3 regions of the Colwellia aquaemaris genome follow, and region 3 is predicted to be linked to each of the others. Evidence: predicted binding sites of a transcription regulator. Region 3 holds the regulator's gene; each other region holds the start of a gene.
The links. Region 3 encodes sigma-54, which starts transcription at its own class of promoters, with help from an activator protein. Its sites were predicted from a motif close to GTTGGCACGNNNNTNGNNT; they were not measured.
Positions count from the first base shown of each region.

Region 1: the regulator sigma-54 is predicted to act here: its motif matches at 7,324-7,342, upstream of nirB (nitrite reductase large subunit NirB).
Region 2: the regulator sigma-54 is predicted to act here: its motif matches at 3,047-3,065, upstream of AC27HL_RS10110 (PEP-CTERM sorting domain-containing protein).

Region 1 is NZ_BAAJLV010000001.1:1,270,359-1,280,698, forward strand. Features, by position in the region: tRNA gene AC27HL_RS05705 (tRNA-Leu) at 1-73, opposite strand, end outside; tRNA gene AC27HL_RS05710 (tRNA-Met) at 100-176, opposite strand; gene AC27HL_RS05715 (DUF3718 domain-containing protein) at 371-724, opposite strand; gene ychF (redox-regulated ATPase YchF) at 997-2,088, opposite strand; gene pth (aminoacyl-tRNA hydrolase) at 2,121-2,705, opposite strand; gene AC27HL_RS05730 (50S ribosomal protein L25/general stress protein Ctc) at 2,830-3,450, opposite strand; gene AC27HL_RS05735 (NarK family nitrate/nitrite MFS transporter) at 3,879-5,348, shown strand; gene AC27HL_RS05740 (bifunctional protein-serine/threonine kinase/phosphatase) at 5,317-7,197, shown strand; gene nirB (nitrite reductase large subunit NirB) at 7,379-9,997, shown strand; gene nirD (nitrite reductase small subunit NirD) at 10,008-10,340, shown strand, end outside.
Region 2 is NZ_BAAJLV010000003.1:127,516-137,855, reverse strand. Features, by position in the region: gene bufB (MNIO family bufferin maturase) at 1-636, opposite strand, end outside; gene bufA2 (BufA2 family periplasmic bufferin-type metallophore) at 692-1,162, opposite strand; gene AC27HL_RS10120 (HvfX family Cu-binding RiPP maturation protein) at 1,208-1,810, opposite strand; gene AC27HL_RS10115 (DUF2750 domain-containing protein) at 2,400-2,756, opposite strand; gene AC27HL_RS10110 (PEP-CTERM sorting domain-containing protein) at 3,100-3,759, shown strand; gene AC27HL_RS10105 (GNAT family N-acetyltransferase) at 3,894-5,060, shown strand; gene AC27HL_RS10100 (DUF938 domain-containing protein) at 5,074-5,667, shown strand; gene AC27HL_RS10095 (hypothetical protein) at 5,869-6,042, opposite strand; gene AC27HL_RS10090 (alpha/beta hydrolase) at 6,067-6,744, opposite strand; gene AC27HL_RS10085 (c-type cytochrome) at 6,981-8,099, shown strand; gene AC27HL_RS10080 (intermembrane phospholipid transport protein YdbH family protein) at 8,187-10,340, shown strand, end outside.
Region 3 is NZ_BAAJLV010000001.1:434,070-444,409, reverse strand. Features, by position in the region: gene AC27HL_RS02030 (STAS domain-containing protein) at 1-252, opposite strand, end outside; gene AC27HL_RS02025 (MlaC/ttg2D family ABC transporter substrate-binding protein) at 323-958, opposite strand; gene mlaD (outer membrane lipid asymmetry maintenance protein MlaD) at 961-1,431, opposite strand; gene mlaE (lipid asymmetry maintenance ABC transporter permease subunit MlaE) at 1,478-2,254, opposite strand; gene mlaF (phospholipid ABC transporter ATP-binding protein MlaF) at 2,254-3,060, opposite strand; gene AC27HL_RS02005 (calcium/sodium antiporter) at 3,429-4,409, shown strand; gene AC27HL_RS02000 (KpsF/GutQ family sugar-phosphate isomerase) at 4,425-5,390, shown strand; gene kdsC (3-deoxy-manno-octulosonate-8-phosphatase KdsC) at 5,387-5,938, shown strand; gene lptC (LPS export ABC transporter periplasmic protein LptC) at 5,935-6,501, shown strand; gene lptA (lipopolysaccharide transport periplasmic protein LptA) at 6,467-7,012, shown strand; gene lptB (LPS export ABC transporter ATP-binding protein) at 7,013-7,744, shown strand; gene AC27HL_RS01975 (RNA polymerase factor sigma-54) at 7,810-9,318, shown strand; gene hpf (ribosome hibernation promoting factor) at 9,356-9,643, shown strand; gene ptsN (PTS IIA-like nitrogen regulatory protein PtsN) at 9,674-10,126, shown strand; gene rapZ (RNase adapter RapZ) at 10,133-10,340, shown strand, end outside.

The DNA of each region.
Region 1 (10,340 bases), 840 kb from region 3:
AGAGACTTGAACTCTCACATCTTGCGATACTGGAACCTAAATCCAGCGCGTCTACCAATTCCGCCATTCCCGCATTTCAATATTTGCTTAGAAAAAGAGTGGTGGCTACACCGGGATTTGAACCTGGGACCCCATCATTATGAGTGATGTGCTCTAACCAGCTGAGCTATGTAGCCTTTCCAACTCGCCTCTCAGCAAGTGGCGCGTATTATGCAAATCTCATTGGGCTACGTCAACCGTTTTTTATCAAAAAAATAAGACTTTTTGATTGTTTGGCTAATCGCTGTGCAATTTGCCGGATATCTACACAAAAAATGAAGATATCCGTAAAATTGACGTGCAAAATAGCAGCTTTTTAAAAGGGCCGTTATTATTTGATGCGCTTATTTGCAACTTTTGCTAAATGAGCGGAATTCTCTGTTACTGCTGCTATATTTTCGCTTACCGTTTTAACTGGCAGTTTTCCGATAATGTATTCACCAACATCAAGAGCATTAGAAGCCGATGCAAACACTAGAAGGTTTTGTCCGTTACATTGAACACTTTCAAAAATAGAGCGAATTTTTACTTTGCTGGATTTAAGGAATTTGCGTAAACGCTTTTTGTCATTGATTGAAACATATTCACAGATACGTAAAGACATACTGTCATTAAAGGCTAAGCTTTGTGGGCTATAAGATAGTGCAGTGGCAAGAACAAGAGAGGTAATAAGTGTTGCTTTCATAGTATTCCTAGAATATTGATATTGTTGTAATAGAAAGTTTAATCGGAAAAATAGACTTTGCCAGTTTTGTTGATGAACATTATTGGCTATCGATTAAATCACTTAGGCATTTTAATCTAGTAGCTTAATTCTCGATAGTACTATTTATAGTTTGGGTCTCTGGTTTGACCTTAAATTGTTATATATTTCTATATCAGCATATACGAGTTCCCAGAAAGCAAAAAAGAGAGCCGAAGCTCTCTTTATTATCGTTTAGTGTAAAGTGTAAAGTGCTAAACGTTAAACCTGAAGTGAACCACATCGCCATCGTTAACAAGGTAATCTTTACCTTCTAAGCGCCATTTACCTGCTTCTTTAGCGCCAGACTCACCATTAAATTCGATAAAGTCATCGTAGGCAACCACTTCAGCTCGAATAAAGCCTTTTTCAAAGTCAGTATGGATAACACCTGCCGCTTGTGGCGCTGTTGCATTTTGCTTAACAGTCCATGCACGTACCTCTTTTACACCAGCGGTAAAATAAGTTTGCAAGTGTAATAAACCGTAACCCGAGTTGATGACACGATTTAAACCTGGTTCTTCTAAGCCCATTTCCGCCATAAACTCTTCACGGTCTTCATCATCCATTTCAGATAATTCGCCTTCAATTTCGGCACAAACAGCGACAACAACCGCGTTTTCTTTTTCTGCAATAGCGCGTACTACATCTAAATAAGGGTTGTTTTCAAAGCCGTCGTCGTTGACATTGGCAATGTACATGGTTGGCTTAATCGTTAAAAAGTTAAGGTAAGCAACGGCTGCTTTTTCTTCTTTAGTTAATTCTAAAGAGCGAATCATTTCACCGTCTTCAACGTGTTTTAATATTTTTTCTAATACCGGGATTTCAAACTTAGCATCTTTGTCACCGCCTTTTGCTCTTTTCGCTTGGCGTTGAATAGCGCGCTCTGCTGTGTCCATGTCAGCTAAAGCTAATTCAGTATTGATAACATCGATATCTTCAGCAGGGTCAATTTTATTGGCAACATGAATAATATTGTCATTCTCAAAACAGCGTACCACATGGCCAATGGCGTCGGTTTCACGAATGTTTGCTAAAAATTTATTACCTAAGCCTTCACCTTTTGACGCACCCGCTACCAGGCCTGCAATATCAACAAACTCCATAGTTGTTGGTAGTACACGTTCAGGGTTAACAATTTTTGCTAGCTTATCTAAGCGAGGATCTGGTACTGGCACTACGCCGGTATTAGGTTCAATTGTACAAAATGGAAAGTTAGCAGCTTCAATACCTGCTTTAGTTAATGCATTGAAAAGAGTTGATTTCCCGACGTTGGGCAAGCCAACAATACCACATTTAAATCCCATGATGATTACCTATAATGTTGTCGCAATATACGTTATTGCGCTTTAAAAGAATGTAGACGATTTTGAGCTTTTTTAATATCGTCTTTTTGCCAAATTTCAAAACAGCGCACAGCTTCGTCTATTGCTTGGTCAATTAAGTTTTGTTCGTTGGCAGGTGCTTTACCAAGCACATGCCCAGTGACGCGATCGCGATGACCTGGATGATCAATACCTATGCGTAACCGATAAAATTCTTTATTATTTGCCATACGTGAAATAATATCACGTAAGCCATTGTGTCCACCGTGACCACCACCTTGCTTGATTTTACAAACGCCAGGCAACATATCAAGTTCATCGTGTGCAACAAGCATATTCTCAACAGGAATACGGAAAAAGTTAGCTAAAGGTGCTACTGCTTGTCCACTTCGGTTCATAAAAGTTGTCGGTATTAATAGGTGGACAACTTGCCCCGCAATTAACCCTTTACCGTAGAGGCCGGAATATTTTTTTTCTGGCTTTAATGAAATGTTGTAACGTGATGCAAGCTCTTGAACGAACCAATCACCGGCATTGTGGCGGGTTTTACTATATTCTTGACCTGGATTACCTAAGCCGACTACTAATTGAATTGTCATCTAATAGTTTACTCTGTTATTGAAACTTAAGGTCGATAAATTCACGTATTATAAAAACTAAAAAGCTTAAAGGGTATGTCTGCACATTTCCCTTTAAGCTTTAATATCAGAAGTATGTTAAAGATTACTCAGCTGGAGCTTCTTCAGTTGCTTCTGCGCTATCGTCGCTTGAACCTTTAGGAGCGTTCAATGAAGCAACAGCTTGGTCATGGCTTTCGCCTTTCGCTAATTCATCAGATGTAACGCCTTTAGGTAAAGCGATGTCTGATAAATGCAGAGTTTGACCAACTTCTAAGTTAGCAACATCAACTTCGATGAACTCAGGAATGTCAGCAGGTAAACAAGTTACTGCAATTTCATTCACGTGGTGAGCCATGCTACCACCTTTCTTCTCAGCTACATCTTCGTTGATGAAGTGAACAGGAACGTTTAGGTGAACAGCATGAGTTGCATCAACACGTAAGAAATCTAAGTGCATTACAATTTGCTTATAAGGATGACGTTGCATGTCTTTTAATAAACATTCAACTGGCTTGCCGTCAACGTTTAACGTTAAAACGTGAGAGTAGAACGCTTCTTCTTGTTGTGCACGGTAAACCGTTTTGTGCTCAAGTGTTAAAGAAACTGGCTCTTGGCCTTCACCGTATAGGATAGCTGGAACTTTGTTCGCGTGACGTAGGCGGCGGCTCGCACCTTTCCCTAAGTCTGTACGTACTTCTGCATCCAACGTAAATAAATCAGTCATGGTTATATCCATTAAATAAATAATTAAAAGTTGTTGTTTTTTGCGACCAAAAACAACCTGTTTCCTTGATTAATAAATGTTAAAACTAATAAATAGATTTATATTTAGTTAAAAAAGGCGCGGCATGATACCACTCCGATAGGACGAGATCCAATCATTATCGATAAATTTACTGCAAAATTTAGCTTTTACCTATTTGCTCAACCTAGGTATTTAGACTTTGCGTAATGTTTGCTAGCTTGGTACTGCACTTCAAATGTGCAACGAGCACTATTAAGGTGACATAATTGTTATTTCATCTTTACGATTTAGCTTTGTTGTTTTCTTTAAGTTTATGATTTTTAATGTATAAGGTTTTATTTTCTGATGCTGGTATTAAGTTTGCTGAGTGATGTACTGATTTATTAAATTTTTTAAGGATAAACTGCATGGTAGAGCAAGCTGGGATTAAAATCTTTTCATTTGTCGGTAAAATGAAAGTGTTGCATTTAAGTTGGATGGCGTTCTTTATTACTTTCGCAGTATGGTTTAACCATGCGCCATTACTTTCTGTTATTGCCGATAGCCTGAACTTATCAGCGTCGGAAATTAAAACCTTGTTGTTATTAAATGTTGCGCTAACCATTCCGGCACGCGTCATAATTGGCATGTTAACCGACAAATATGGTCCTCGGCTTGTTTATGCCTTATTACTTGCACTTTGTAGTATTCCTTGTTTTATGTTTGCCATTGCATCTGACTTTGAGCAAGCCGCTTTATCACGGTTCTTACTGGGTTTTATTGGTGCTGGTTTTGTCATCGGTATACGTATGGTTAGCGAGTGGTTTCCGGCCAATGAACTTGGCACTGCTGAGGGGATTTATGGTGGTTGGGGAAACTTTGGTTCAGCAGCTGCTGCAATGTTACTCCCTAGTTTAGCGCTACTTTTCGGTGGTGAAGATGGCTGGCGTTATGCGGTGGCACTGACCGGGCTAATGAGTTTAATCTTTAGTGCTATATGGTATTTCAATGTTAAAGATACTCCGCAAGGCTCAACCTACTTCAAACCACGAAATAGTGGCGCTATGTTGGTAACCAGTCGAAATGATTTTTTTCTGCTGATCCTAATGAAAATACCTATGTATGGCGCTTTAGCATTACTGACTTGGAAATTATCACCTACCGGTGTGAGTTTACTTTCAGAGCAAAGTGCAATTTTGGTTTATTTAGCGTTATTTGCGCTTTTTGTTGTTGAGTTAATACAAACTTATAAAGTTAATGCTAAGGTTTTTCAATCGACAATACCGACAGCACAACAATATAAATTTAAGCAAGTTGCGGTGTTAAACGTTTTATATTTTGCCACATTTGGCTCTGAGCTCGCGGTTGTTTCTATGTTACCGTTATTTTTCGCCGAAACCTTTGCGTTAGACATGGTATTGGCCGCTATGTTGGCTTCAACATATGCCTTTATGAACTTAATGTCACGTCCTGGAGGAGGTTGGTTAAGTGATAAATATGGTCGTAAGAAAACTTTACTGATTTTAACGGCGGGCTTGGCACTAGGTTACTTTGCAATGTCGATGATTTCTGCATCTTGGCCATTAGCTTTAGCGGTGACGGCGGCAATGTTATGTTCATTCTTTGTTCAGGCCGGAGAAGGGGCGGTGTTTGCTGCGGTTCCTTTAATTAAACGCAGTTTAACCGGCCAAATTGCCGGCATGACCGGTGCTTACGGTAATGTAGGAGCGGTAGTTTACTTAACCGTATTAACGATAGTTCCTTACAGCCAATTCTTTTTGGTTATTGCGGCAACGGCGGTACTTGGTTTTGTTGCGCTGCTTTTTATGGAAGAGCCTAAAGGCAGTATTGCTGAAGTGCGTGAAGATGGCACGGTTGAACTCATTAATGTTGGCTAAAGCCATGATTAAAAGCAAAGTAGAAAAGTCACAAAAAAATACAGCTAGCGGAGAAAGTATAGCGCAAGGCGATGAGGCCGCTGTGTTGGAGGCTGTTATTGGTGGCACATCTAAAAGTGGTTATAAATCTGAAAACCAAGATGCCTTTGCTGCATTGCAACCGGATCCGATCGAGCGAGAAGCAAAAGGCATTGCTATCGCCATTGCCGATGGCGTTTCAAGTGCCAGTCATGCGGCGCAAGCCGCACAACTTTCTGTGACACAATTTATCCAGGAGTACTATGCAACTGCTGCATCTTGGTCGACTGAAAAGTCTGCTGCTAAGGTCTTAAAAAGTTTAAACCAGTGGTTATTCACTCAGGGCAGCAAAACTAATGAGAATAACGTTGAAGATGAAAAAAATACTCAGCAATGGTTAAGCACATTTACTGCCTTAATTATTAAGTCATGTCGAGCCTATATTTTTCATGTTGGCGACACCCGTGTCGTAAAATATAGTCGGCAAACATTTAGCGCGAGTGAAGGTGATGAATACACTATTGTTACTCGCGATCACAGCCAAAAGCATGGACTAGGCGGCAGTATATTGACCAGAGCTTTAGGTGCCGATAGTCATTTAAAAGTTGACCATTATCAGTTGGCCATTAATGCTGGCGATATTTTTATTTTGACCAGTGATGGTGTGCATCAGCATTTATCGAAAGCACAGCTGATAAAAGTCTTAGCGTCACTTCCTGTTAAACCCAATAAAGCTATGCTTGAACAAGCGAGCTCGCAAATTACCGAACAAGCTATTGCGGCGGGAAGCCAAGACAATGTCAGCTGCGTACTAGTCTACATTCGTAGTGTGCCTAAGCGGAATTTGGCAGAAATTCAGCAAGAGCTGCTATCTCAGGTTATTCCGCCTGCATTGCAGGTAGGCCAAAAGCTTGATGGCTATCTCGTAAAAAAAATATTACATGCCAGTGTGCGTTCACATTTATATTTAGTTGAACACGTCGAACACGAGCAGCCGTTAGTATTAAAAGTGCCATCGGTGAACTTTATTGATGATGCTATTTATATTCAGGGCTTTCTAAGAGAGGGGTGGGTAGGTGAGCGCATTAAGCATGGCAATGTTATGCGTGTTATTGCTGGCCAAAGTAATCGAAAATCTTTATATCATGTTTGCCAGTTTATAGATGGCCAGCCATTAACTGAATGGATGCATGACAACCCAAGTCCAAGTATTGCACAAGTACGTGATATTGTTAGCCAAATCATCAGTGCGCTGCGTGCCTTTCAACGCTTAGATTTAGTGCATAGAGATTTAAAACCTGACAACATCATGATTAACTCGTCAGGAAAAATTACCCTTATTGATTACGGTACTGTGCTGATAGCCGCGCAAGATGAAAGTATACATTCACTGCCCGAAACGGTACCGCAGGGGACATTAAATTACATTGCTCCTGAAACATTGTTGACTATGCATGCTGATCACCAAAGTGATTTATTTTCACTCGGCGTTATCTGTTATGAGTTACTATCCGGGGCACTACCATATAAGCCTATGGCATCTAGTCATAGCAAGGTAAAAGACTATCCATTATGGCAATATCGTAGCATTAGAGAATATCGCCGTGATTTACCGTTATGGTTAGACTTAGCTTTGAAAAAGTCATTGCAAGCGGATCCTAGAGATCGCTATCAAGCCTATTCTGAATTTTTCGCAGATTTAAACAAGCCCAATATTGATGTTTTACAAGCATATCAAAACTTGCCGCTGGTAAAGCGTTATCCGGTACAATTTTGGCAAGCTATAGCGTTTATATTATTTTTCGCGCTACTTATGGCGCTTGCTTTTTAAAATCTCGACTTACTAATAATAAACATGCTGCACAGCACTGGTGCGATTGCATCATCAAGCTAGTGCACTAGTTCGCGTTTTGTCTTGATGGAAAGTTTTAATTGTTGATTTTTAAGATAAAGATTAACTGGCACTTGCTTTGCAAACTCTCTGTTTAAGTTGAGTGAGCGAAGATGAGAGCATGAATAGAGATAATCAGGAAGTTGAAAAAACAAAAGTTGTTGTTATTGGCAATGGCATGGTTGGTCATCACTTTGTTGAACAACTGGTTGAGTTAGGCGCAAAAGAGAAAAATATAGAGATAACCGTACTCTCTGCGGAATCGAGATTGGCATACGACCGGGTTCACCTCTCGGAGTATTTTTCAGGTAAGTCTGCAGAAGACTTAGCCATGACCAATGATAAAATTTATCAAGCATGGCAAGTTAACTTTGCTGTTAATGCTAAAGTTACCAATATCAACAAAGCTAAGCGTATTGTTGAAACCGAGCAAGGACTGCAATACCACTATGACAAGTTAGTGTTAGCTACTGGCTCTTATCCCTTTGTGCCACCTATCCCCGGTAAAGATCAGGCGCATTGTTTAGTTTATCGAACCATTGATGATTTAGAAGCAATAAAAGCCAGTGCTGAAGTCAGTAACGTTGGTGTAGTTATTGGTGGCGGTTTATTGGGCTTAGAAGCGGTAAATGCTTTAAAACAGTTAGGTTTGAAAACCCATGTGGTTGAATTTGCGCCACAGCTAATGGCGGTGCAAATTGATGCTGGTGCGGGACGGTTGCTAAAAGCTAAAATTAATGAGCTTGGCGTTGAAGTGCATACCTCAAAAGCAACCAATGAAATTATCGCTGGTGACAACTGCCGCTATAAATTGTGTTTTAGTGATGGTAGTGAATTAGAAACTGATGTCATTTTGTTTTCAGCAGGTATTCGTCCTTATGATCAATTAGCGCGTAACTTTGACATTGATGTAGGTGAACGTGGCGGCATTTTTATTGATAATCAATGTCAAACGTCGGTGGCAAATATCTATGCCATTGGTGAATGTGCGCTATGGAACAACTTTATCTTTGGCTTGGTCGCGCCAGGGTATGCCATGGCCAAAGTGGCGGCGCAGAATATTTTAGGGCAAAACACTGAATTTACTGGTGCAGATATGAGTACCAAGTTGAAATTAATGGGCGTTGATGTTGGCTCTATTGGCGATGCCCATGCAAAAACCTCTGGGGCACTTTGCTATACCTACGAAAATCAAGCAAGTGGTGTTTATAAGAAATTAGTGGTTAATGCCGAGAAAACCCAGCTACTTGGTGCGGTGTTAATTGGTGATACCGGTGAATATGACACGCTTTTACAATATATGCTTAATGGCATCGATTTGCCTGAGTCGCCAGAATCATTAATTTTACCTATGGCAGCTGAGCAACCGGCTTTAGGTGTTGATGCCCTACCTGACAGTGCGACAATTTGTTCTTGCCACAATGTTACTAAAGGCGACATTGTTAGCGCAATTGATAACGGCGCGTGTACGGTGGGAGAGATAAAAAGTTGTACCAAAGCTAGCTCAGGTTGTGGTGGTTGTGCGGCATTAGTGAAAAATGTTACCGACAGCTTGTTAGAGCAGCGCGGCGTTGAAGTGAAAAAGGATATCTGTGAGCATTTTGCATATTCACGCCGAGAGCTGTTTGATATTGTTAAAGTTGAAAAAATCAGAGAGTTTGAGCAGTTATTATCGTCTCATGGTCAAGGCTTGGGCTGTGAAGTTTGTAAGCCATTAGCAGCGTCTATTTTTGCCTCTGTTTGGAATGATTATATTTTAGAAAAGCCTCATGTCGGCCTACAAGACACCAATGACACCTACCTCGCCAATATGCAAAAAGATGGCAGCTATTCCGTCGTGCCTCGTATTGCTGGCGGAGAAATTACCCCAGATAAATTGATTGTACTAGGTGAAGTGGCAAAAAAATATAACTTGTACACCAAAATAACCGGTGGTCAACGTGTCGATTTATTTGGTGCCCGCGTTGAACAGTTACCGACTATTTGGCAAGAGTTAATTGCTGCAGGCTTTGAAACCGGTCACGCCTACGGAAAGTCACTTAGAACGGTAAAATCTTGTGTCGGCTCTAGCTGGTGTCGATACGGAGTTCAAGACAGTGTGAGCATGGCAATACGCTTAGAGAATCGTTACAAAGGCTTGCGTGCTCCTCATAAAGTTAAGCTTGCCGTTTCTGGCTGTACCCGAGAGTGTGCTGAAGCTCAAAGTAAAGATATTGGTGTTATTGCGACAGATAAAGGTTGGAACCTTTATGTATGTGGTAATGGTGGCATGAAGCCACGTCACGGTGATTTATTCGCCACTGATTTAGATGATGAAACTCTGATCAAGTATATTGATAGAGTGTTGATGTTTTATGTTAATACTGGCGATAGATTACAGCGCACTTCCGTTTGGATGGACAACTTAGAGGGAGGCCTCAGTTACCTACAACAAGTGGTTATTGATGATAGCTTGCAGCTTGCTAAGGAACTTGAAGCGCAAATGCTTAGTATTGTCGATAGTTATCAATGCGAGTGGAAAACCACACTTGCCGATCCTCAAGCATTAAAGCGTTTTAAACCTTTTGTTAATTCCGAGAAAGCCGATGGTCATATTCAGTTTGTTGAAGAACGTCAACAAATTCGACCCGCTTATCAACATGAGCGTATTGCGGTAAATACTAAGCAACCGGCACCGAAGACAGCTAGCTCAAATGAAATTGAATCCGCGAAAAGCTCAAGCATTGCTGAACCGGCTTAAGGAGATAAAGATGTCATTAAAAACAACAGTAAAACCAGCAAACGCAGTCGATGAGCAACAATGGCAAACTGTCTGCCAATTGGAAGACTTAGTTGCACATTCAGGTGTTTGTGCGCTGCTTGAGCAAAACCATAATGCGGCAGTTACCGATGAACAAGTGGCTATTTTTCACTTACCTAATACTGAGCAGCAAGTTTTTGCCATAGGTAATTATGATCCTATCGGGCAAGCGAATGTGCTCTATCGCGGTATTGTTGGCAGTGTAGGTGACGATCTTGTTGTTGCATCGCCGCTGTTCAAACAGCATTTTTCATTACAAACCGGTCAATGTTTACAGGAAGAC
Region 2 (10,340 bases), on a different contig from region 3:
ACCATAATCACTGTGTCCTGCCAAATGAAATTGTTTCACTTTATCTTTATCAATACCATTAAGATAATCTTGTGGAGCAAAATTATGGTTACGAGCACTGACATAAATATTATTGATATCAAGCAATATTTCACAGCCTGAGCGACGTGCAACTTCATTGAAAAACTGCCATTCCGTCATTTCAGAGCTTTTATAGGTTAAATAACTAGAGACATTTTCTAATAAAATAGGACGGCCTAAAAATTCTTGTACTTGCTCAATGCGCTGGCATACATGAATTAATGCTTCATCATTGTACGGCAATGGTAATAAGTCATGACTATTTTTCTCATGTGCCCCTGTCCAGCATAAATGATCAGAAATCCACTGCGGTTGTAATTCATTAATTAATACTTTGAGTTTGCGTAAATAATCAAAATTTAAAGCATCAGTCGAGCCAATTGACAAGGAAACACCATGCATCACCATAGGATACAGCTCTCGAATGCTATGCAAATAATGTTTAGGTTTACCACCGTCAACCATAAAATTTTCAGACACGACTTCAAACCAATCAATTGCCGGCTTGTTATCAAGAACATCTTGAAAATGCTCTGTTCTTAAACCTAAGCCAAAGCCCAAAAAGTGTTCCGGAATATCGCCGTTAGAAAAGGAGAGCGAGTGCTCTCCTTTGTTGTTTTTTACAGCTTGCTTATTCGCCAACTGTACCTCCAACATCATCACAAGCTTGCGCTGATAACGCAACAAAACCATGGCCTTTACATGAAGCTTGACCTTTACAGGCATTTTCAGCGGTTTTACAGTCGTTATGTCCTTTACAAACATTAACGCCATAACAATGGGTTAGCTCAGCGGTGTTAACTTCCCCGCGCCAATCGTCTTTAACTGTTCCACCAATATCGTCACAAGTTTTTGTCGACATAGCAACAAAACCGTGGCCTTTACACGACGCTTGGCCCTTACAAGCATTTTCAGCGGTTTTACAGTCGTTATGACCATTACATTTATTAACACCGTAACAATGTGCCATTTCAGCCGTATTTGAGTTAGACGCTGCAGTTTTGCTAGATGATTCAGCTGTCACTGCTGAACATCCCATCAAACCCGCTACAGCAAGGGCTACAGCAGCGCCTTGAAATTTAGTTTTAGCATTTTGATTCATTTTATTCTCCGGAGGTACTAGTACATTATTTTGTTATATTTAATATTATGCTTCTGGCATTACTTTTCGCTTAAACCAATAATCAAGACTGACATAACGTCCGCCACCGATAAAAAATAGTGCCAATAGCATAATGAAATACGTTGCGGCAAACTCAATACCGTTATTTAAAATGGTAATGCTGCCACTACTGGTTAACCACTCATAATTCCCGTGCTCTTGCAAAATAGAGATAATAATTTCTTTTTTCTCTACCGATGCTTCAACACGTTCATTTGCAAATGGTGCATTAGCATCAGCAATTGCTTGCCAACCGTATTGTCCATGAACACTGGTCATGGCAATAATCATGGTAAACATCATAGGAACGGCCATTAAACGAACACCAAACCCCAGCAATAATGCAATAGCACCAATAACTTCAGCACCAATGGCCAAAATGGCTAGCACAAATGGAAAAGGCAAACCTAGGCCCCAATCATCATTACCAAACCATTGAACAATATTGTCAAAGCCTTCAATTTTATGCGTACCTGCCATCCAAAAAATAGGAACCAGATACAAACGCATCAATAACGGAGCTAAAAAGTCTAACTTCTTGGTTGAATTTAATACGTTGTAACCTTTTTCCAATATTGCTTTCACCATATTTATTCCTGTCATTCATCTATGTAAAGTTTAACTTTAGTCCAAATTAATCAATGTCTAAATAATTAATTAAAGCTAAATGTTTTGCTAACAGCCTAATTTGACCCGATAAACTGAAGCGCCATTTCAAATTAATTAATGAAAATCTCAGTAAATAGCACACGGAAATTAATTTGAAATTTTTATCAGGAAATATCGTTCGACAATTTGAACTTGCATAATTTAATCGGAAATGAAATTAACGACTGAACCAAAAACAAAGATAAATAATTGAATTTAAATAACTTTAAAAACTTTAAAAAAAAATCAAAGCATAAATATTGAAATAGAGAATTTCTCACGATGGCCAAAAGCGATAATGAAAAATAAATTATTCTTTTATTTAAAATTTTCCGACTATCTGTTTATCAAGACGACTTTTACACCAAATTTTATTGCATTCATGCAAGATAAAAGAGTATTAATTTGAAAACAAATGCAATAATTGTGGAAAGCGTTTGGGGAAAATAGACACTATAATGAGCCCATTTTTAAGTGGTTAAAAAGCCGATATATTAAAAAAAATCGGCTTATTTGGCATCAGGTTTATCTATAAGGTTTCAATTTCGGCTAGTGCTTGGGTAAAATCAGGCAACTCTAATTCAAAACAATCTTCGTTTTCTTGCCAGTCAAGTCCAATAATTACCGCATCTTCTAACAAGTCTTCAACCCAAAACTCCATCCAATCAGCAATACTAATTTGAGCAGGAATATAATCTGCCCACTCTTCAACACAATGCTTTTTCGCTAAGTCTTCTGAAGACCATAATGGCATCACTTCTGTATTTTCAAAGTTAATAGAGTCAAGTACTACCCAGTCTTCACTGGCTTGATCTTGCAGTGCCCAAAATGTTTGAGAGTCTTTAATGTGTTTAATGAAAGTGTTCAATATAGTTGTTGCCGACATGAGATTCATTTACCCGTAAAATTTGTCGCCATTATACGGTGACATAAGTTATTACTCAATGTAGTAAATTCTACTTCCCCCACTTTAAAGCCCATGTACTTTACTTTGCATTTCGCAAAATAATTTTCGCAATTTGCAAATTTGCCATAGTAAACTTTTGCAAATTGCATAAAACAACATGCTGTATGTTAGTTAACAAAGCTATCAGCCCTAACCAATAAACACAAAAAACCTCTGTTTTACAATTACTTATACAACTAAAAACAAAATAAACATGAACAAAAGTCGGTGTTGGTATGCATGCTGCAAATTTTAAGTAACCGTGAAGAGTGAGGATATGAATATGAGATACTTTAATAAAGCTGCAGCACTTATGTTACTAGCATTTGCAACCACAACAAGTGCAACATTAATCTCGCTAAACAATAATACTCCCGTTAAGCCATTAGTATTAGATGAAAGCTTTACGGACTTTTACGATTACAATTCAATGTGTCATCGTTGGTCATCAAATACAGGGTTTGAAATAAACGATGGCATTGTCATGTTCTTTGCAGAGTACAATGATGACTTAGCTTTATTTACCTTGGTTGATAAGCCAGGAGAAGGCGATGGTGGTAAAGCTAAGATGCGAATAAATAACATGAGTAATTTTGGCGATATTCTATTTAAAGATGATCCAGGAGATAAGCAAGTTACCAATGGTATTAACTGGCGATGGAACTCAGGTAAAAATGACGGCATGATATTTCAATTATTTGATATGAAAAATTTTGATATTGATATTAGTTTTAGTGACTTGTCTGGCCTTACGAATGGCATTACTTTTTTATCGTTTGATCAGCCGCTAGCATTAAGTGGCTTTGCCAAAGATGATGTAACGCCGAATACAATAAATATGCGAACTTCTTTTTCCGCACAAAGCCAAGTACCAGAGCCAACATCTGTTGCCTTATTCGGTTTAGCACTAGTTGGGTTAGCCATTAGAACTAGATCAAGCTAAAAGGTATATTTTTCTTAATATAGTTAAGTAGATAGTGTGTAATGCATACTATCTACTATTTTTATTACTAGCTTAAAAAGCAATAAACTTCTGTTAAGCTACAAATAACTTTAGTTAACATAACAGTAGATAGTTTGAAAATTGAAATTGTAGACAGTATAGAAAAAATCAAAGTTCGTGACTGGCAACAACTTGCAAATAAATCGTCATTTTTCTCAAGCTATCAATTTTTTCAATGTTTAGAAAATAGTCACTCTGTTTCCACGAAGCAAGGTTGGCAACCTCATCACCTCAAATTTACCAATATAAACAAAAAATTAGCCACACACTCTGTTGATGCTATCTTACCAGCTTATATTAAATCTCATTCTTGGGGCGAATATGTTTTTGATTGGGCATGGGCTGACGCTTTTCATCAACATAATCTAGCTTATTACCCTAAGTTGGTCGCGACTATCCCGTTTACGCCAGTATCGAGTAATAAGTTGTTATCTAATAAAATTCCACAGCAACAGCTCTTTGCTAATTTAACTGAGCACTGCCAACAACTATCGCTAAATAGCTGGCATATATTATTTGCTCAAACCACAACCAACAGTGCAACACAGTCAACCTGTTTAACTGAGAATAACATTTTTCAGCGTAATACTGTGCAATTTCTTTGGCTTAATTATGGTTATCAAAATTTTGATGATTTTCTCGCAAAATTTACCGCAAGAAAAAGGAAGAATACTCGAAAGGAACGCTTATCTATCGCTCAGCAAGGTATACAAATACGGCGCATTTATGGCAAAGATATAAGTGAGAAGGAGTTAGCGTTTTTCTACTTAACATACCAGCTAACTTACATGAAGCGAGGTCACACCCCGCACCTAACATTTGAATTTTTTCAATCGATAATCAAACAATTACCAGACAATATTTTGTTAGTTATTGCTACTAACGCTGAAGGTGAGGATATTGCCAGTGCTTGGTTTTTCTACGACAATGAAAATTTATATGGTCGTTACTGGGGCTGTACTAAATCTTATAACAATTTACACTTTGAATTGTGTTACTACCAAGGGATAGAGTTTTGCATTGAAAACAAACTGGCCTTATTTCATCCCGGCACGCAAGGTGAGCATAAAATTCAGCGCGGATTTGAACCTAAGTTAACAACGTCTTATCATTGGATAAAACACCCTGCATTTAGGCCGGCTATTAAAGCTTTTTGTTTGCAAGAACAGCAACAAATGCAAAACTACAAAGCACTGTGCCAACTAAGACTACCGTTTAAAGCACTCAATACTGAAACATAATGAGCGTAAATATATGAATAAGCCATTCTCTCAAGCATGTGAAAATAACAAACCGCATATTTTATCCGTCTTGTTAACTAGCCTTCAAAGAAGTAAAAATCTGCTAGAAGTCGGCTCTGGTACAGGGCAACATGCCGTTCATTTTGCCGCTAATATGCCTTGGCTAACATGGCAAACCAGTGATGTTATTGATAATCACCAAGGTATAAATTTGTGGCTTAATGATTTTCCAGCAAAAAATTTATATGCCCCTATAGAACTCGACTTAAACAACCCGTGGCCAATTAAGCAGGTTGATGCTATTTACACCGCTAATACTTTGCATATTGTTAGTTGGCAACTGGTACAGGCATTCTTTCAAGGGGTTGAACGCCACCTTAGTGCGGAAGGTAAATTATGTATATACGGGCCATTTAATTACCAAGGTAAATTTACCAGCGACAGTAATGCCGCCTTTGATCTTTGGCTTAAAGAACGTGATGCGCAAAGTGGCATTAGAGACATAGAAGCAATTATTGAACTTGCATTACAAGCAGGGTTACACCTAGAAAATGACCATGAAATGCCTGCAAATAACCGCCTGTTAATATTCAAAAAGCTTAACTAAGCTGAGCTAGAGATAAGCAAAATGCTACTGTTGATTGTATGCTGATAATACGATGAAATGGTTGTGTTTTTCATTACGCCGAGTTCGGGTTAACGAAGCACAGAGTCATAAAATGTAAAAATGCGCTAGTCGATGAACTAGCGCATTTTTATATCATTAGCTTAACTTGCTCTAAGCCAAGCTCAATTAAAATAGCAAAATTTATTCATCAAGAACTTTTACCGACACCTCAATTGACTTAGCGCTACCAGCAACCCATTTCTGCAAATAAACACTGCCTAGCACTTCGGCTTTTCCAGCCTCTGGCACTTCTTTATATCGAATGCTATTTTTATTTTCTTTTTCAAAACTTAACTTAACTTTCACTTCTGACATTGGCTTCGCCCTTGAAAAATTTATCTACGCTAAGTTTAACTGTGTGCTTAACCAATCAGCAATATCACGAATTTGATTCGGATGAACATTGTGTGCCATAGGGTAAGTTTGCCATTTAACCGGATAATTCTTATCTTTCAATAATTTATTCGCCATTTTACCGGCACTTACTGGCACTACATCATCATTGTCACCATGCTGTTGTAGTATAGCGGTTTGGCTATTAGCAGCACTTAACTGCTCAGGTAGCGCATCCGCATTTGGTAAATAGCAAGACAATGCCATAATGCCCGCCAACTTTTCAGGGTAGCGTAAACCAGTAAACATGCCAACGACACCACCCTGGCTAAAACCTGCTAAAACAATATTACTCGCAGGAATACCAGCGTCTATTTGCTCTTTAATAAGGTCTCTTACTTTAGTTTCAGACTCAATAACGCCAGCCATATCTGCACGATTATGTAAGTCCATACTTTTAATGTCATACCAACAGCGCATAACATAACCTTGGTTAATGGTTACCGGTTGCTGTGGCGCATGTGGAAAAACAAACCTTACTGAATGATTATTGGGTAATCTTAATTCAGGAACAATAGGTGCAAAACCATCACCCGAGTCCCCCAATCCATGTAGCCAAATTACACAAGCTGTTGCAGGTACTTTAGGTTCGATGGTTATACGATCTAACGGAGCAGTCGACATGCTTCCCTCTTAATGTTTAAGTTTTCTAATTGCCGCTATCATACCGTTTCTAACGAACGTGATACAAGCAACTGCATCAATAAAAATCGATTAAGTAAATCAAAACCTAACAACTAAAAATACAGTTTGAATATTTAATTGTTACTAGAGTTTTCAATTACCTATTAAACATTGACGCTGCGCATTGAGCACCATACAGTTACACCATAAGTTACCTAAATAGCGCTGGAAGTACCATGAAAAATCAACAATTAACTGCGACAAAAATGTCGAAAATAGTAAGTTTATTTTTCATGATATGGTTACCGAGTATGGCGTTTGCTCAACAGCAAGATCGCAGCACAATACCTCCACCACGAAAACTAACCGCAGAGCAATCAAAAGTTGCCGCCGCTAACTATCAAAAATATTGCTCGCTTTGCCATGGTGAAAATCGCGAAGGACATGCTAATGACCATGCCCCTTCTTTACGAAGCAAAAGTTTAATGGAGTCTGGTGTTGCTCACCAAATATTACGCCCTATGTCATATGGTCGAAAAGGCACAGCAATGGGGGGCTATTTAGATGAAGTTGGCGGGCCAATGACGTTAGCTGAAACGTGGGACCTTACCTATTGGTTATTTGAAATGTCTGGTGTTGAGCGTTTAAAGTTCTCTACTAATCCGGTTATTGGTGATAGCAAAGCCGGTGCTTTAACTTATCAACAACATTGCACTGCTTGTCATGGCGATAAAGGCCAAGGCGTTACAGCGCCAGCGTTAACAAATCAATCAGCACTGGCACACAACACAGATGAATTTATACGTCACGCGATAGAAAATGGTCGTCAAGATACGCCTATGAAACCGTTCAAAGATATTCTATCTCAAACGGAAATCAACAACATTACCGCTTTCTTGCGCAGTAAGTCACTAGGCTGGAAAGACGAACGAACCATACTTAAAGCGCTACCAACACCTGAGCAATACGTTATTAATAAAAACGGCCAAGATCCAAACTTTACCTTGCAAGATAACATGTACGTTTCTTCTGAACATCTATTTGAAGCGCTAAAAGCAAATAAAAAAATGGTTTTGCTAGATACCCGCGTACCATCAGTTTGGCAAACCGCACATATTGAAGGTTCAATTCCATTCCCTTACTACGCCGACTTAGATGAGACCGTAGCCGGTATTCCAAAAGATGTGCAAATAGTGGCTTATTGTTCTTGTCCACGAGCGGCGGCAGATCACACAATAAAAAAACTAAGAAGGCGTGGTTACACCCGAACAGCTGTTTTGTGGGAAGGTATATTCGGTTGGATGAATTTAGGCTACCCTGTTATGCGTGGAAACATCGAAGGAGTTTCCAACTAACAAAGTTAATGGTGCATAATTTAATTAGCTTAACTTAGAAGGCATCTTTGCAATCCCCTAAAACCAAACCGCATAACGGAGACCTAAGTGCGACTTATTAAGGTTACATTAGCAAGCGTTTTTATCATTTTTACGGCTCTAGCTATTGCCTACAGTGCCCGAATTAATATCATCAATAGTTTTGCTAATGAACAACTGAATCACTACCAAATAAAAATAAGCTGTTTGCAAGTAAGCCTTAACAGCAAACTTGCTTTAGTGATCGACAAACTATGTTTGCAACACCCCAAAGCTGAATTAAATATAAAACAAGCAAGTTTAAAGTGGCGTTATAACGCCGCAATAGAAATCACTGATATTGACATAGATAAAATAACAATTTCAGGCTCTGAACACTTATTTTCCCGTATAGAAACTCCAATTATTAGCGATAAGCAAACAAACACCAGTGCTTTAACACAACAAATTGCCACAGTATTGCAGCCTATTTTTGAGCAAATACGGCAACTGCAAGCGCCAAATATCAATATAAATGCGCTAACTTATATGCCATTTAAAAGCTCAGAAACTCAATATCAAGGAAAGTTCACCTTAACAAACAACAAGGCTTTATTGTTATTGCGTAATAAGGCTAATAACGACATTGCGCAAGTAGTATTGAACAAGCAACAGCAAAATATATCCCTTGCTGTCACAAGTAATATCAAATTACTTAAAAACTTAATTACATCACACCAACTTCCAACAACGGCTGAAATTGAAGAAACCATTAAAAATATTCAAATGTCAGGCACACTTAACTTAAAAGTAAACCAGCAAAAAAATACTCTAACATTTACAAACCAATTAACTGAATTATCGGTAGCATCAAACGATGCCATAGCCAATAGCGGTGTATTTCACTTAACTGGTGCGCTAGGCTTTACGGGAACATTGCCTTTAGAAGATAGTGACAATAAAAAAGCCTTGCAGCTAACCTTTGCTGACAAAAACTCTCTGTCACTAATTTATCAACCAAATAGCCTATTAACATTATTGGAAAAAAATCAGCTGTCACCAGCGATAATCACCTTACTGAAAAATAATCCTGTCGATGAGGTAAAGTTAACCCTGCCAAGCAACAGCTTATTTACCTTAACTAATAACAATGTAAATCTTAGTCGTATTATACTAAGTGCAAATAGCGAGCATGGTATTCACCACATAAAGCTAAGCGATATAAACGCGGAATTAGCGAGTAATAATACAAGTTTATTTAACCATTTAGCTATTAAGCATTTTAACCTTAAAAGCCCATTGAAAATCAATGAGATAAAAGACTTTACCACACACCCTATTGCATTAAATTTAACGGGTTCATTAGAAAAATTAACAAATAATACAAGCATTAATTTGGCAGATATCTCGGCAATCACAACTCAAAACATATCTATCAAAAAAGCTAGCAAATCAGGCAATAGAAAATTACTCATGACTATAGATGAATTAAATACATCGTTAGCAGGAAACATTCAGCTATTGTCTGATAAAACAATTGAATTGAATTTAGCAATAAAAAATCGAGCAAAAAATTTAGTTGTCCCTAAAACCATGCAAATTAACACCTTTGACATAGCAAGTGAAATTAACGGCAACTTGGAAGATATCAACATAATTGCATCACTCAATGCCGACGACCTTGCCCTTGGCAACATTATGATTTCCGGCCCAGCATTATCGCCTAAAATCCAAATTGCAAAGCAAGCATTGCCATTAACCGATCTACTTTCATTAAACATACAACTACCAACAAAAGTAGAACTTATCGATGGCTTGTTAGATTACAACTTCTCAGGTCAAATAGCCGACTTTAAACAGCTAAACAATACTCCTTTTGAAGTTTCAGTGGCTGTCACCTCGGCCAGTGGCGATATTGACGGCATATGGTTGCAAGAATTAAATTGGCAGCAACATTTCACGCTACTTGCTGGCAAAATAACAACTCGACCAAGTTCAAAAGAGAATTTAACTGTTGAGTTAATTGAAACACCAACGCCTATTTCTAAGCTGTCATTTAATACAAATTGGCGTTTTAACAAAAGCTTTAGTTTTTCGGCAAACAAACTAAAAGCCAATGTTTTGGGAGGCAGTTTTTCAATCCCGAAAATACAATGGCCATTTGAGCATGGTCATTCAGTTGATGTTCAGCTTAACAGTATAGACTTAGAGCAAGTATTGGCATTAGATAAAAAACAAGGCATT
Region 3 (10,340 bases):
TGCCAATTTCAATAAATCTTCAGGTAAATTAGCTAAGTTCATTTGACAAGCATTCTTGCCAGCAAGCTCAACCAACATTAATAACCATGCAAGACCGGCAGTATCAATTTGACTAACATTAGCCAAGTCAATGGTGACTTTTGTGTCATTGACAATTTTGCGATATTTTTTATCGAAATTTCGCGTAATTGTAGCACGAGTCAACGCGCCACTGATAACCACTTTATGCTCTAGTTGCTGTACATTTATCATATCAACCTACTGATAACGTCATTTTAATACGCTATTTTAATTTCACTCTATAAATAATGCTTTAAGCGATTTACTTAAAAACGATATTCTTGGCACTTTTCTCTTTCAGCATAGCGGTAACATGTGGCAAACCTTTTTGACGAATTAAACTGCTTAACTCTGCCTGTTTGCTATCAAGTAAACTAATGCCTTCAGCCACCATATCGTAGGCTTTCCACTCTCCGGTTTTCTTGTGTTTACGCACTCTAAAAGAAATATTGATCGGTTCGCGCCCTGGTTCAATAACCCTAGTATCTACGGAAACAACACGTTCTTTAGCGAAATTTTTTGCCGGTGAAAATTCTACCTTTTGATTGTTATATAAGGTGAAAACTTGCGCATAAGAAGTGATCAAATAATCTCGAAATGCTGGTACGAATTTAGCGCGATCTGCCTTGTTTGTTTTCTTAAAATTACTGCCAATCACTTTATATGCTGCATATTGATAATTTACATACGGCATTAACTCTTCACTAACAATGTTCTTTAATAAATTAGGATCTTTTCGAATTTCGCTTTGTTCATTGGCAAAACGCTTAAAAGTTATATCAGCAACCGTTTTTATCATTTGATAAGGGTCTTTTTTATCAACCTCAGCATTAGCCACGGCTGACAAACCTAACAATGTAATACAAAACGCTATTTTCTTAACAAGATGCTTCATCATAATTAGTCATCGCTCCCTTGGCTAAATAAAAACTGGCCGATTAATTCCTCTAATACCAACGCTGGTTTAGTATCTTCAATAAAATCACCTGGCTGCAAAGTATCTACCGAATCATCAATAAAACCTGGCAACAAACCAACGTACTGCTCACCTAATAATCCGGCAGTTAAAATAGATACCGAAGTCGCTTCAGAAAAGCCATCATACTCAGTGTAAATATCTAATGTTACCACTGGCGTATAATCTTCCGGATCGAGTGATATATCACTTACTCGTCCAACGACAACACCACCAACTTTGATAGGCGAACGAACTTTTAAACCACCAATATTATCAAACTTAGCATAGAGCTGATATGTTGTACCATTGCCTGAAATACCACTGTCAGCAACTTTTAGCGCTAACATCAACAAAGCCGCAATACCTATTGCTGCAAATAAACCAACCAATAACTCTACTTTTTTCGACACCATGTCTTCCACCAAATTCAATAAATATTCAACTAAATAACAGCACGCACTAGTTTGCGAACATTAACGCTGTTAAAACAAAATCTAAACCCAATACCAATAGCGATGACTGTACAACCGTTGACGTTGTTGCTCGGCTAATTCCTTCCGAGGTAGGCTCACAGGCATAACCTTTGTAAACGGCAATCCAAGTAACGACAAAGGCAAATACTAAACTCTTAATAACACCATTCATGATGTCTTTTTCAAAAGAAACTTGTGCTTGCATTACCGACCAAAACGTACCGCTGTCAACGCCAAGCCAATCAACGCCAACCAAATGCGCACCGAGTATGCCAATAGCAGAAAATATAGCGGCAAGTAGCGGTAAGCTAATAAACCCTGCCCAAAATCGTGGTGCAACCACGCGTCGGAGTGGGTCTACCGCCATCATTTCTAAACTGGAAAGTTGCTCTGTTGCTTTCATCAAGCCAATTTCAGCCGTTAATGCTGAACCCGCTCGACCCGCAAACAATAGCGCAGCAACCACAGGACCTAATTCACGCAATAATGATAGCGCAACCATGGGCCCTAAACTTGCTTCAGCGCCATAGCCAACTAAAATAGTATAGCCTTGCAATGCCAGTACCATACCGATAAATAAGCCAGACACTAAAATAATAATTAGTGATAATACCCCTACCGAATACAACTGGTTCATTAAAAGTGGAAAACCCTTGCGCGGGTTTGGCATATGAAACAAAGCAGACGCTAACATCAATAATGCTCGACCTAATCCTGAAACTAGGTTGATGATCGTACCACCTAAATTTTGCAATGCTGTCACTACTTGTCACCTCGGCCAATAAGTTCATCGCGATATGATGCTGCTGGAAAATGAAACGGCACAGGGCCGTCGGCCTCACCTTTAACAAATTGTTGTACTAACGGAGACGTTTGCTTATGAATTTGCTCTGGCGTACCTTGGCCAATAATTTTTTGCTCAGCAATTATATAAATGTAATCTGCAATACTCATGACTTCGGGAACATCGTGAGAAACCACAACTGATGTTAAACCTAGTGCTTGTCCAAGTTCACGAATTAAGCGAACAATCACCCCCATTGAAATAGGATCTTGGCCAGCAAAAGGCTCATCATATAATATTAACTCCGGATCTAATGCTATTGCTCGGGCTAATGCAGCTCTACGCGCCATACCACCAGAAAGTTCACTTGGGCGTAATTCTCTGGCGCCACGTAAACCAACCGCTTCTAACTTCATTAAGACCATTTTCTCAATTAAATCTTCAGACAGTTCAGTATGTTCACGCATTGGAAAAGCAATGTTGTCGTACACACTCATATCGGTAAAAAGCGCACCGCTTTGAAAAAGCATACTCATACGTTTACGAACATCATATAAGGCATTACGGGATAGCTTAGGGATATCATGACCATCAAACAAAATTTGCCCTGACTCTGGTTTGATTTGGCCACCAATGAGACGTAACAAAGTTGTTTTACCAATACCGCTAGGGCCCATAATGGCGGTAACTTTACCTTTAGGGATAGATAAACTAATGCCATCATAAATGACACGCTCATCACGTTTAAAGGTCATATCTTTAATATCAACTAAAATTTCGGACATATATTGGGGGCTAACGTCTTGGCTTATTATTGTCTTATTGGAAAGAATTCTACCTTAGGGTTAGATGGCAGTCATTACAAATTCACAAATATTTGGTACTAAAAGCGTATGTAAATGTAATAAAGTGTAAGATTGACTTTGCTGTTGCTTATTTTCGTGCTTAAGTAGATTTATCAATAAAATGCTGAATGCATCTGCCAAAAATTTTAGAAAAAGTTTATAATGATCTTTGCCCGACAAACTTGTTGGCAAAATCAGCAGTTATGAGTATTAGTAGGGTGTCATCAAATTCCAACATTGGTTTATAATTCCTCTTTATTTCATTATTCGCACAAAATTGTAAATTACCTAGCCAACAGGAGCTTTGAATGTTCGTCCAAATTTTGATCTTATTGCTTTCACTAATCACTTTAGTGTGGAGTGCAGACAAATTTGTATTTGGTGCCTCATCATTAGCACGAAATTATGGCATTTCTCCTATGATCATTGGTTTAACTATTGTCGCCATGGGCTCGTCAGCGCCTGAAATGATGATTGCTGGAACGGCCTCTTTTCAAGGTAACCCTGATACAGCGGTCGGTAATGCTATAGGTTCAAACATTACCAATATCGCATTGGTACTAGGTTTAACGGCTTTATTTCATCCCTTATCAGTTTCCTCTTCAACCATTAAACGAGAAATCCCATTAATTTTACTGATCACCGCAATCGCAACTTATATGTTGGCAAATAGTAATTTTAGCTTTATTGAAGGCTTAATATTAATTATCGGTTTTGTGTCGTATCTAGCAATCTTATTAATGGTGACATTAAAGCGCGCTAAGCAAAACCCAATTGATGACAAAATGGTGCTAGAAGCTGAACAAGAAGTGCCTGAGGCGGTAAGTAAACCAAGATCATTTTTCTGGTTAATATTTGGCATGATATTTCTGCCTCTTAGCGCCAATTATTTGGTTGACTCTTCAATCTTTATTGCCAAAGCTTTCGGTATAAGCGATTTAGTCATTGGTTTAACGGTAATAGCTGTTGGCACAAGTTTGCCTGAGCTTGCCGCCAGTATTATGAGTATAATTAAAAAAGAAGATGACTTAGCTTTAGGTAATATCATTGGCTCAAATATCTTTAATATTCTCGCAGTACTATCATTGGCTGGATTAATTTCTCCTGGCGCTATTGATCAAGCAGCAGCATCTCGCGATGCACCTTATATGCTTGCCACAACCTTTTTGTTGTTTATTCTCTGTTTTAGCCGCAGTGGTAAGTTTCGCATCACACGCGCAAAAGGTTTACTATTATTAGCGGTATTTATTGGTTATCAAATTTTACTTTTTAGTCAGCTTAAAGCATAACTTGCGGTTTATAAGATGAAAAATTTTAAGCAATTAGCAAAAAACGTTATTGAAATAGAACAAAACGCCATAGCAGAATTAGCTTCATTTATTAATGATGAATTTGCGCAAGCTTGTCAGCTGATGTTTAACTGTAAAGGTCGAGTTATTGTTATCGGCATGGGAAAATCAGGGCACATTGGTGGAAAAATAGCGGCAACATTAGCCAGCACAGGCACACCATCCTTTTTTGTTCATCCGGGGGAAGCCAGCCATGGAGACCTAGGTATGATCACGCTTGATGATGTGGTGATGACCATTTCAAATTCCGGTGAAACTGGCGAAGTACTCGCCATTATTCCTGTTATTAAACGCATCGGAGCCAAACTCATTGCCATGACCGGCAATACTGATTCAACATTAGCAAAACTCGCCGATCACCATATTTGTGTCAAAGTTTCACAAGAAGCCTGTCCATTAGGCTTAGCGCCAACGTCCAGTACCACAGCTACGTTAGTTATGGGTGATGCTATCGCTGTCGCACTATTAAATGCACGTGGTTTTACCGCCGATGATTTTGCCTTATCACATCCAGGCGGTAGTTTAGGCAAGCGTTTACTATTGCGTTTAACAGATATAATGCATAAAGATGACCGTATCCCAGTGGTTAATGCTGATGCTAAAATCAAAGATGCCTTAGTGGAAATGTCACTTAAAGGCTTAGGTATGACCGCGGTTACAGATAACAACAACACCTTGATTGGATTGTTTACCGACGGTGATTTACGTCGAATATTAGATGCAAAAGTCGATATTCATCAAGATACAATTACTAGCGTAATGACCAAGCAACCTTATGTTGCTAAACAAGATATGCTAGCAGCAGAAGCATTGAAGATTATGGAAGATAAAAAGATTAATGGTTTGATTATAGTTGATCAAAATAACCAACCTATTGGCGCCATGAATATGCATGATTTACTTAAATCTGGAGTGTTATAACTTTGAACAGTTTATACGGTGAAGTAGCTGATAACATTTGGCAAAAAGCTAAAAATATTAAACTTTTCATTTGCGATATTGACGGCGTTTTTTCTGATGGTCGCATATATTTAGGCAATGCTGGCGAAGAGTTAAAAGCCTTTCACACTAAGGATGGTTATGGCATAAAAGCGCTGGGAGCAAGTGGTGTTGATGTTGCTGTTATTACTGGTCGAAAATCGAATATAGTGCAAACCCGCATGACTGCCTTAAACGTTAAACATATAGTGCAAGGACAAGAAGATAAGTTACCAGCACTAAAAGCAATGGCAAAATCACTGAATTTAACACCTGAACAAATTGCCTATATTGGCGACGATATGCCCGATTTTGAGTGCTTAAATTACGTTGGCTTAAGTATTGCTGTAAATGACGCTCATCCAGCAATATTAAATACTTGTGATTATATTACTTATACCCGTGGTGGTTTTGGCGCCGTTCGTGAATCCTGCGATTTAATTATGCAAAGTCAAAGTACGCTAGAGCATGCCACAGGCGCAAGCATATGAATAGAATATACGGTGCAGCAATAGCTTTTTTTATTTTTGCTGTTGGCACTTATGGCTTAATGGAGTGGTATAACGCTAAAGACGTTGACACCAATATACTCGATAACAGTAATGAGCCAGAGTTCATCGCAGAAAATTTAAATAGTGATATTTATCAAGAAGCTGGCGATATATCTTACGTTGTAGAAGCACAACGCATGGAACATTATGCACAATTAGATGTCACACACTTTGAGTATCCGCGTTATACCTTATACCCAAAAAACAACAAACCAACGTGGCAAGTAACCGCTAACGAAGGCACACTGTATAATAACAATCGAGTTAGATTGGAAAATCGCGTACGCTTAATTGCTACTGACAAGGAAAGCTTAATACAAGAAGTACACGGCAAAAATTTAGAAATGGACTTAAAAAGTAATATTATTAGCTCAGAACAAACTATTCTGATATTAGGTAAAGGATTTACTATGTATGGCTCAGGATTAATTGTAGACTTAAACACAACTCAGATGACATTGACCGAACATGTACAAACCATTTACAAAAAAACTAAAAGTTAGCTTAGCTTGCATTGCTACGGCAATATTCTTAACACCGGCAGTGAATGCTGAAAAATTTGATGTTGACCAAGAAATTAAAATTTCTTCTTCTCGACAGGCCGCTGATCTAAAAAACAAGATATTCAGCTATATCGACAATGTCATTATCTCGCAAGGCACGCTCACCATTAACGCAGAGTTAGTGCAAGTTATTGCCCAAGACAAAAGCGAAGATAAAATTTATATTGCCAAAGGCTCACCTGCTACATTTGCACAAACCTTAGAAGACGGCAGCCCAATTAACTTACAAGCTAATGAAATTAGATATGAACCAGCAAAAAAAATCGTCATTATTTCAGGCAACGCCTTACTAACCCAAGAAGGCAGTGAAGTCAGTGGTAATAAAATCACCTATAACTTTGAAACTGAATACGTCAATGCTGAAAGCTTAGAAAATACGGTTGTTGAAACAGTGCTACAACCTAAAAACAAACCTGAATTACCGAAAGAGAAAAAGGAAAAGCAGAACTAAATGTCAAAATCTACATTATCTGCAACGGGTTTAGCGAAATCTTATAAAGGCCGAAAGGTTGTTAAAAACGTTAGTTTAAAAGTATCGGCTGGACAAATTGTCGGCTTACTTGGCCCTAATGGCGCCGGTAAAACAACCTCATTTTATATGATTGTAGGCTTAGTAAACAATGATAGCGGTGCCATCGTATTAAATGACGAAGACTTAACATTACTGCCAATGCATGAACGTGCTCGCAAAGGTATTGGCTACTTACCGCAAGAAGCCTCTATATTTCGAAAATTGTCTGTATATGACAACATCATGGCCATTTTACAAACTCGAAAATCATTATCAGATATCGAGAAAGAAGAAAAGCTTGAGCATTTATTAGAAGAATTTAATATCGGCCATATTAAAGATAATTTAGGAATGAGCTTATCTGGTGGCGAACGTCGCCGAGTTGAAATTGCTCGCGCTCTTGCCGCCGATCCTAAATTTATTTTATTAGATGAGCCATTTGCCGGTGTTGATCCAATTTCAGTAGGTGATATAAAAAAAATTATCCTACACTTAAAAGAACGAGGCATAGGTATTTTGATAACCGACCACAACGTACGAGAGACCTTAGACGTATGTGAACATGCCTATATTGTTAGCCATGGTGAACTAATTGCAGAAGGTGACGCGGATCAAATTCTTGCAAATCAACATGTAAGAGATGTATACCTAGGCGAACAATTCACGCTATAGTTAATAGCAGGCTTTAGCAATAAAATAACAATGTGTTAAATAGTAACAGGGAAAAGAAAACCTAAATGCGTCCTACTCTGCAGCTCCGTATCGGACAACAGTTAACCATGACCCCGCAATTGCAACAAGCAATTAAGTTGTTGCAACTGTCGACTTTAGACTTACAGCAAGAGATTCAGGAAGCGCTTGAAAGTAATCCGCTGCTTGAAATGGATGAAAATCAAGTAAACACTTCAGAAAGCACCCCTGATAATTTAGAAGAGGCCTTTTCAGCCAATGTTGGCGAAGCCTCAGAAGTCACTCTTTCAGATGGTAGCGAAGATTCAGCGCCAACGATTGACGAAATAAGCTCAGCCGAAGGTTTAGCAAAAACAGATATTCCGGAAGAGTTAAATAACGATACCACTTGGGATGACAATTTTAGTGCCGGTGCTAGCAGTGGTGCGGTAGGTCCAGCCTCAGAAGATTATACTTATCAAGGTGAAACTAAAGACTCTATTCAAGACCACTTATTATGGCAAATGGAGCTAAGCCCTTTTACAGAAACAGACCAAGCTATTGCTACAGCCATTATTGAAGCGGTTGACGAAGCCGGCTACTTAACTGTATCTGCAGAAGAAATATTGGAAAGTGTTGGCATAGAAGACGTAGAGCTTGATGAAGTTGAAGTTGTACTTAAACGCATCAACGTATTTGACCCAGTTGGTGTTGCAGCTCGTTCCATCCCCGAATGTTTATTAATACAGTTAAATCAATTTTCCAGCGATACGCCATGGTTAGAAGAGAGCAAGTTAGCTGTTAGTAAATATATCGATTTACTTGGTAACCGCGACTACCGTCAATTAATGCGAAAACTGCGCTTAAAAGAAGACCAATTACGTGAAGTCATTCGCTTAATCCAAACCCTTGACCCTCGCCCAGGTGACAGTGTTATCAAAAGCGAAGAACAATATGTTATTCCTGATGTTTCAGTAGAAAAGAAAAATGGTCGTTGGACGGTCGAATTAAACCCTGACACTGCCCCTAAGCTTTCAGTGAATCAGCAATATGCGGCAATGTCTCGTTCAATGAAATCTTCTACCGACTCACAATTTATTCGCTCAAATTTGCAAGAAGCAAAATGGTTTATTAAGAGCTTAGAAAGCCGAAACGATACCTTGTTAAAAGTATCTAATTGTATTGTGCAACGCCAGCAAGGCTTCTTCGAACACGGGCCAGAGGCAATGCGCCCTATGGTTTTGAATGACATTGCTGAAGCGGTTGATATGCATGAGTCAACAATTTCTCGGGTTACTACGCAAAAGTACATGCATACGCCAAGAGGTATTTTTGAGTTAAAGTATTTCTTCTCTAGTCATGTTAGTACCGAAAATGGCGGTGAATGTTCATCAACAGCTATTCGTGAACTTATTAAAAAGCTCGTTTCTGCAGAAATTCCAGCCAAGCCGCTAAGTGATAGCAAAATGGCTGATATTCTGGCAGAACAAGGTATTAAAGTAGCAAGACGCACTATCGCTAAATATCGCGAATCACTTTCAATACCACCATCGAATCAACGTAAAAGCCTATTGTAGGTTTGGTTTATTTACCCGAAAAAGAGGATTGAAGCATATGCAAATTAATCTTACCGGACACCATGTCGATGTTACCGATTCATTACGTGATTATGTTAATGGAAAATTTGAAAAGCTTGAGCGACATTTTGATCATATAAACAATGTTCATGTAGTTTTAACCGTTGAAAAGCTTAATCAAATTGCTGAATCAACGGTTCACCTAAGTGGCAGTGAAGTACATGCTAAAGCTGAAAATAGCGATATGTATGCTTCTATCGATTCATTAATCGATAAGCTCGACCGCCAAATATTAAAATATAAAGGCAAAATTAGTAAACACTAATATCCCTCTCATTAGGTCTTTGAAGTAATTATGAAGTTGCAAGACATCTTAACTCCGGACTGCACAATATGTGCAGCTCCGGGCTCCAGCAAAAAACGTGTATTAGAATATTTAAGTAGCTTAGCTTCAGAGAAATTACCCAATCACGATACATTTCAGTTATTAGAGAGCTTAATTAAGCGTGAGAAAATGGGCTCTACAGGTATTGGAAATGGTATTGCCATTCCACATGGTCGTTTAGAAAATGCCGAAAAACCAATTGCCGTCGTTATCACCACCGAACAAGCCATTAATTTTGATTCTATTGATCATCGCCCTGTAGATATTTTTATCGCCTTATTTGTTGCTGAAGAAGAATGCCAAAATCACCTATGTACACTACAAAGCATTGCCCAAACATTTCGTGATAAACAATTTTGTAAACAAGTCCGCAAGTGTGACAATAGCCAAGCACTATTCGACTTAATCCAACAAGCGAGTTAAATTGTAATGAAGCTAATTATTGTCAGTGGTCGCTCGGGATCTGGTAAAAGTGTTGCGCTACGTGTTTTAGAAGACTTAGGCTATTACTGTGTTGACAACATTCCTGTTAATTTATTGCCGGCACTAACCCATACAGTCATTAATGATTATGAAAATGTTGCCGTCAGTCTCGATGTTCGCAACATGCCAGCAGATCCTAATGATGTACCAGAAA